Regions from separate parts of the Neobacillus sp. YIM B06451 genome, predicted to be linked through region 2. Evidence: riboswitches for the same ligand, from Rfam matches in the RefSeq annotation. Region 2 holds a riboswitch; each other region holds the start of a gene.
The links. Region 2 has a riboswitch for S-adenosylmethionine ahead of RB160_RS16495 (methionine ABC transporter ATP-binding protein). Riboswitches for the same ligand answer to the same signal wherever they lie in the genome.

Region 1: linked by a shared signal. The riboswitch ahead of RB160_RS16265 (O-acetylhomoserine aminocarboxypropyltransferase/cysteine synthase family protein) and the one ahead of RB160_RS16495 (methionine ABC transporter ATP-binding protein) in region 2 are both predicted to bind S-adenosylmethionine.
Region 3: linked by a shared signal. The riboswitch ahead of RB160_RS00815 (2,3-diketo-5-methylthiopentyl-1-phosphate enolase) and the one ahead of RB160_RS16495 (methionine ABC transporter ATP-binding protein) in region 2 are both predicted to bind S-adenosylmethionine.

What each region holds. Positions count from the first base shown of each region.
Region 1 covers NZ_JAVFKJ010000010.1:137,936-140,195, reverse strand. Annotated here, with positions in the region: gene RB160_RS16275 (SGNH/GDSL hydrolase family protein) at 1-49, opposite strand, end outside; gene RB160_RS16270 (hypothetical protein) at 386-610, opposite strand; SAM riboswitch class I at 871-979, shown strand; partial or broken gene RB160_RS16265 (O-acetylhomoserine aminocarboxypropyltransferase/cysteine synthase family protein) at 1,080-2,260, shown strand, end outside.
Region 2 covers NZ_JAVFKJ010000011.1:27,444-29,703, forward strand. Annotated here, with positions in the region: gene RB160_RS16490 (hypothetical protein) at 1-285, shown strand, start outside; SAM riboswitch class I at 349-448, shown strand; SAM riboswitch class I at 621-733, shown strand; gene RB160_RS16495 (methionine ABC transporter ATP-binding protein) at 893-1,918, shown strand; gene RB160_RS16500 (methionine ABC transporter permease) at 1,911-2,260, shown strand, end outside.
Region 3 covers NZ_JAVFKJ010000001.1:186,033-188,292, forward strand. Annotated here, with positions in the region: gene RB160_RS00810 (pyridoxal phosphate-dependent aminotransferase) at 1-669, shown strand, start outside; SAM riboswitch class I at 754-856, shown strand; gene RB160_RS00815 (2,3-diketo-5-methylthiopentyl-1-phosphate enolase) at 973-2,181, shown strand; gene RB160_RS00820 (2-hydroxy-3-keto-5-methylthiopentenyl-1-phosphate phosphatase) at 2,178-2,260, shown strand, end outside.

The DNA.
Region 1 (2,260 bases), on a different contig from region 2:
TTCCCGAAAACGTAATACTGTCGCCAATAAACACAATTCGCTGTTTCATGTTCCGCCTCCAAATATGAGATTGCTAAAAGTAGCGCTTACCTAAAACTATTCTATCCCTAAACCCATATGATTCTAGTTTACTATTTTGAATCATTTCTTCCTACTTACAAGGATTTTCTGAACAGAAAACGATTGGAAGTTTGGCCGAGGGAAGGTTTCTATTAAAAATTTTCTCAATTTGAAGTTTTAAAAAACCACAAAATGAAAAAAGGTACGAAACACCATCCTATTGAGGACAAGGTTCCACACCTTTTCGTTTTAGCTGAATAAGTAATTGGGGATTTTCTGAGGGAATCGTGCTGGAGATATCTAACTGAGCCTTCTTTTTGAGGACTTAAATCTCCCGCTCATTGCGGGCGGTTTTTTCCCGGATGAAATCCTGGTCCAGTTCCATTGCCTTAAACTTGCAGAGTATTTCTTCGTGGCGATCGGCGTTCTTTTGTTTTTCGGACTCGAATTCCTGCCGCATTTTCTGTTGCTCTGTAATCACATTGCCGACCATGCCAACCAATTGGGACAACATCGTTTCCATTCTTTCCAGCCGTTCTTCCATCTCCATATCACCTCCTTCTCACCGTCAATTATACTATATCCTTCGCCCAAAACTGAGAACCTCCTCTTCAAAATGGGAAAGTAAATTTTACAATTTCACGCTGTACATGTGAAATTCGAATCCTTTATGAGAACGCCTATAATCCATTTTACAAAAAAATGAAAAAGGAAAACATTTCGAATTTTCGGTTGACTTTTGTTCCTACCTTCACTTATAATCCTCTATAACACCCGGCGGTTAAACTAATCAAAAATTATATATGAAATCTCTTATCCAGAGTGACGGAGGGTCAGGCCCTATGAAGTCCGGCAACCTTCAGGCGAAAGCTTGAAAAGGTGCTAATTCCTGCAGGCGTTTTTGCCTGGAAGATAAGAGGAGGACCCCCCTCTTCTTATGGAGAGGGGTTTTTTGTTGTAAAAGAATTGAATTAACTGCCTGAATTACTTTGGAACTACAAATTGGAGGGAAAGACACAATGACAAATCAAAATGAAAACCTAGGACTTGAAACAATATTATTGCACGGCGGGCAATCCCCCGATGCAGTAACCGGATCTCGCGCCGTACCGATTTACCAGACCACATCTTATGTATTTGAAAGCACAGACCATGCGCAGAACCTTTTCTCGCTCGCCGAGTCCGGAAATATTTACACCCGGATCATGAACCCGACAACAGATGTTTTGGAAAAAAGAATTGCCCTTCTTGAAGGTGGCGCGGCGGCTCTTGCTGTTTCTTCCGGAATGGCTGCGATTGCCTTGTCAATCATGAACATTGCGGAGGCTGGCGATGAAATCGTCGCCGCGGAAAACTTATACGGCGGCACATACAACCTATTTGCCGTTACCCTTCCGAAGTTCGGCATTAAAGTGCGTTTTGTCGACTCGACCAATCCTGAAAACTTCCGTGATGCCATCACTCCAAAAACCAAAGCAGTCTTTGGCGAAATCATTGGCAATCCAAGCCTGAATGTATTCGATGTTGAAGCTGTAGCAAAAATCGCCCATGAAAATGGCATTCCACTCATTATTGACAATACCTTTGCACCTTATCAGTGCAGGCCGATCGAATGGGGGGCGGACATTGTTGTCCATTCGGCGACCAAATGGATCGGAGGGCACGGAACAACAATTGGCGGCCTTATTGTTGATGCTGGCCGTTTCGATTGGAACAGTGAGAGGTTCCCTGGCTTTACCGAGCCGGATGCAAGCTATAATGGCCTCCGTTTTGCGCAGGATGTAGGCGCGCTGGCATTCATCATTAAACTTCGCGTCCAGCTGTTGAGGGACTTAGGTTCATCGTTAAGCCCGCATAGTGCTTTCCTCTTGCTGCAGGGACTTGAGACCTTGCACTTGAGAATTCAAAAGCATAGTGAAAACGCGCTCGAAATTGCAAATTACTTGAAAGACCATCCAGCTGTTGAATGGGTTTCCTTCCCTGGCCTTGAGGATCACCCAAGCCATGAGCTTGCGAAAAAATACCTTGGCGGCGGTTTTGGATCGATTATTGTTTTTGGCATCAAAGGCGGCAGGGCTGCTGGTAAAAAAGTGATCGACAACATCAAATTGTGGTCTCATGTCGCAAATGTCGGCGATGCAAAATCACTGATCATCCATCCTGCTTCCACCACTCATCAGCAGCTAAGTCCAGAGGACCT
Region 2 (2,260 bases):
TTTGGCAGCAGCCAGACGGTTTATATACAAATTGGAGGCTCTTTTGTGGAGTTTGGGGACGGTAAGGCGAGGGTTTCAAACGGCGAGAAACTAAGCAAACCCTTGCTTGCAAACATCACGGGAAGCCCTGAAGCTATCGGCGAACTGCTTTGCGGGACGGCAAGAATGCGCGATCTGCTCAATCATCGGGCAATACATATCGATGCGTCCTTTCGCACTGTGCTAAAGCTTGAATCCATTTTTCTTTTGGCAAAGGAACTTGAGTTTGAAAAAATTCCCTATTGACGGAAAGAATGTCTTAAGATAAACTTTCTTTAAATCTTTGGCAAGATTCTAATAATTTCATAATTCTTATCAAGAGAGGCGGAGGGAATGGCCCGATGATGCCCGGCAACCGGTGAATGCACGGTGCCAATTCCAGCAGGGAGACCCCCTGTAAAGATAAGAGGAGATAGCCCTCTTCTCTTATGGAGCGGGTTTTTATTTTTAAGGGATTGTAAATGATTCTGCATTGTGTGATTCTGGCTGATATTTCCGGCTCTTTTTCAAAAACTTCTTTATTGACACCTTAATTTCACCATGATACGATAGCAATCGTTATTAATTGAATAGTTTAGCTGCTCTTATCAAGAGAGGTGGAGGGATGTGCCCGATGAAGCCCGGCAACCGTCACAGGATGATTTCTGTGAAATGGTGCCAATTCACACAAAGCGTTCGCTTTGGGAGATGGGAGAAAGGATTAATGTTTAATTTGCCTTTCTGCCCGGTTGCAGAAAGGCTTTTTACTTTTCCGGAATGAATCCTGTAATAGATTCAAACGATAGGATTAGATAGATTAAGACATGATTGCTGCCCGGCATGATGGGTAAATGGGTGTAAAGAAGGTGATTCGATGATTTCGATAAAAAATGTCAGAAAAAGCTTTCCTTCAAAACACGGGACACTGACAGCGGTTGATAATGTCAATCTCGATATACGCGAAGGGGAAATCTTCGGTGTTATTGGGTACAGCGGCGCCGGCAAAAGTACGTTGATCCGGATGCTGAACAGGCTTGAAAGCCCAACCGAAGGATCCATAACGATTGCAGGCCGTGAAATTTCAAAAATTTCTGGAAGGGAGCTTAGGAAGGCACGCCAGGAAATCTCAATGATTTTCCAGCATTTCAATCTACTTTGGTCACGCACAGTCCGGGAAAATATCGCGTTTCCGCTTGAAATTGCGGGAATTTCGGGGCCGGAACGCAAAAAACGTGTTGATGAGCTAATTAAGCTTGTCGGCCTTGAAGGCAGAGAAAACGCGTATCCGTCACAATTGAGCGGCGGGCAAAAGCAGCGTGTCGGTATTGCCAGGGCGCTTGCGAATAACCCAAAGGTCTTGCTTTGTGACGAAGCGACATCTGCTCTCGATCCGCAGACGACGGATTCGATTCTTGACCTGTTGGTCGACATTAACAAGCGGCTCGGTTTGACGATTGTTCTGATTACCCACGAAATGCATGTTATCAGGAAAATTTGCCACCGCGTCGCCGTTATGGAGAGCGGTAGGATCGTTGAACTCGGCCCTGTATTGGATGTCTTTAAAAAGCCGCGGCAGCCAATAACGAAGCGATTCGTCCAGCAGGTAACAGAACCCGAGGAGACAAAGGATGCGGTCGAGCATCTGCTCGAGCGCCTTCCATCCGGAAAGGTCATCCAGCTCACATTTGTCGGCGAGGCTACCGAACAGCCGCTTATCACAAATTTGATCAGGAAGTTTGATATAACGGCGAATATTTTGCAGGGGAAGATTTCACAGACGCAAAGCGGATCCTACGGTACCCTGTTCCTTCATCTTGATGGACCGGAAAGCGAACTCGCAAAGGCACTGGAATATATCAACTCCCAGCAGGTAGGCGTGGAGGTGATTGCAAATGCTTGAAACCTATTTCCCGAATGTCGTCTGGGAAAATATGTGGGCGGCAACACGGGAAACGCTCTACATGACGAGCATATCCGTTGCGGTTACATTTGTCCTCGGCATCATCCTTGGATTGCTTCTCTTCCTTACTGGGAAGGGCAACCTTTGGGAGAATGCCTTCATTAATAAAATCATTGCAGCTTTTGTGAACGTCTTCCGTTCAATTCCTTTCATCATCCTTATCGTCCTGCTTATCCCGTTCACGGTGTTCGTAGTCGGGTCCATGATAGGGGAAAATGCCGCATTGCCAGCACTCATTATCGGTTCGGCGCCGTTTTACGCGAGGATGGTTGAAATCGGGCT
Region 3 (2,260 bases), on a different contig from region 2:
ACGAAACTCATGATTCTCAACTATCCGAACAATCCTACCGGCGCGGTTGCGACAAAGGAGTTCTTTGATGAAACCGTGTCGCTGTCAAATAAGCATGGCATTTGCGTTGTCCATGATTTTGCCTACGGGGCAATAGGATTTGAGGGGGAAAGGCCCGTCAGCTTCCTTCAATCAGAAGGAGCGAAAGAGATTGGCATTGAAATTTATACTCTCTCAAAAACATATAACATGGCAGGGTGGAGGGTCGGTTTTGCTGTTGGCAACAAAAGTGTTATCTCAGCAATTGAACTGATACAGGACCATTTGTATGTTTCCCTGTTCGGGGCTGTCCAGGAAGCGGCCGCGGAGGCGCTTAATGGCCCACAGGATTGTGTTGGGGAACTTGTCCGCTTGTATGAAAGCAGGAGAAGTGCGTTAATTGGCGGATTAAGAGAAATTGGCTGGGATGTCAATGCACCCGCTGGTTCGTTTTTTGCCTGGCTGAAGGTTCCGGAAGGATTCAGTTCGATGGAATTTGCCGACTTTCTGTTGGAAAAAGCGCATATCATGGTTGCCCCGGGCATTGGCTTTGGCCGATTTGGCGAGGGTTATGTCCGTGTTGGCCTCCTCGCATCGGAAGAGAGGCTGTCGGAAGCGGTTCGGCGGATAAAGGCTTTGGATATTTTTTAAAAAATGTTTGACAATGAATTTATTTCCTGCGATAATCCAAATTAAATCTTAACATTATGAAAATAGTAAATATATAAAAATCATTTCTTATCAAGAGCAGGCGGAGGGACTAGCCCTATGAAGCCCGGCAACCGACTTATTTTTAAGCACGGTGCTAATTCTTGCAGCGAAAGCTGATAGATGAGAAGAGATTAGTTTGCCGTGCTAACCTCTTCTTTGGAAGGGGTTTTTTTAATGCCAAAAAACAAAATCAACTCTGTGTTGGATGGAACATGGAACACTGCCCTGGAAAGGAAGGACATCATGAGTGAATTGGTAGCGACATATCATGTCCGGGATGAAAAGAATCCCGAGAAAAAAGCGGAGGAAATAGCCTTGGGCCTGACGGTCGGTTCTTGGACCAGCCTGCCCGCCCTTGAAAAGGAGCAGCTAAAGAAACACAAAGGAAGAGTAGTATCTGCTGAACAAATCAGCGAAAATATTGCGAAAATCTCGATTGCTTATCCCGCAGCCAACTTTTCCGCCGACCTTCCCGCCATTATAACTACCGTCTTTGGGAAATTGTCCCTTGATGGGAAAATCCGGCTGCTTGACCTTGAATTCAGTGAGGAGCTGAAAAGCTATTTCCCAGGCCCCCGCCTTGGGATTGAGGGTCTAAGGGAAAAGCTTAACGTCCATCGCCGCCCCCTTTTGATGAGCATCTTTAAAGGAGTCATTGGGAAGGAGCTTGATTTCCTTTCAAGCCAATTAAAGGAGCAGGCATTGGGGGGAATTGACATCGTCAAGGATGACGAAATTCTTTTTGAGAACCCCCTGACTCCATCAGGTAAAAGGATTCAGGCCGGGCGCCGAATCTTGGATGAAGTGTTTTCCGAAACGGGGCATAGGACACTTTACGCTGTGAACCTGACGGGGAGGACTTCGGAACTGAGGGGAAAGGCAAAAAGGTTTGCGGAAGCAGGTGCGGATGCCCTATTGGTCAATGTTTTTTCCTACGGCCTAGACGTGCTGCAGGAACTAAGGGAGGACGATAATATAGGCCTGCCGATCATGGCGCATCCGGCATTCAGCGGGGCAATCGCATCATCGTCTGTATATGGGGTCTCCCACTCGCTCCTTTTAGGAAAATTGCTAAGGTATGCCGGAGCGGACCTCTCATTATTCCCATCACCGTACGGTTCGGTGGCGCTTGAAAGGGAAAGAGCGCTCGGGATTGCAAAGGAACTGACGAAGGACGAGCCGTACAAAAAGGCGTTCCCGGTACCGTCGGCAGGAATCCACCCTGGCCTTGTACCTTTGCTCATTTCCGATTTCGGAATTGATTCGGTCATCAATGCGGGCGGTGGAGTCCATGGACATCCACGAGGCGCGGCGGCTGGAGGGAAGGCATTCCGGCAGGCGATTGAAGCAGTTCTAGCTGGCCACAGCTTGTCCAGTTCGGCCGCATACCACCCTGAACTTCAAGAAGCGTTGGAATTATGGGGTGCACCGCAAGAGGAGGCCTTGAGATGAAAAAACCTGTGATTTACTGTGACTTTGACGGGACGGTTACCGAAAAGGATAACATCATAGCAATCATGAAGACATTTGC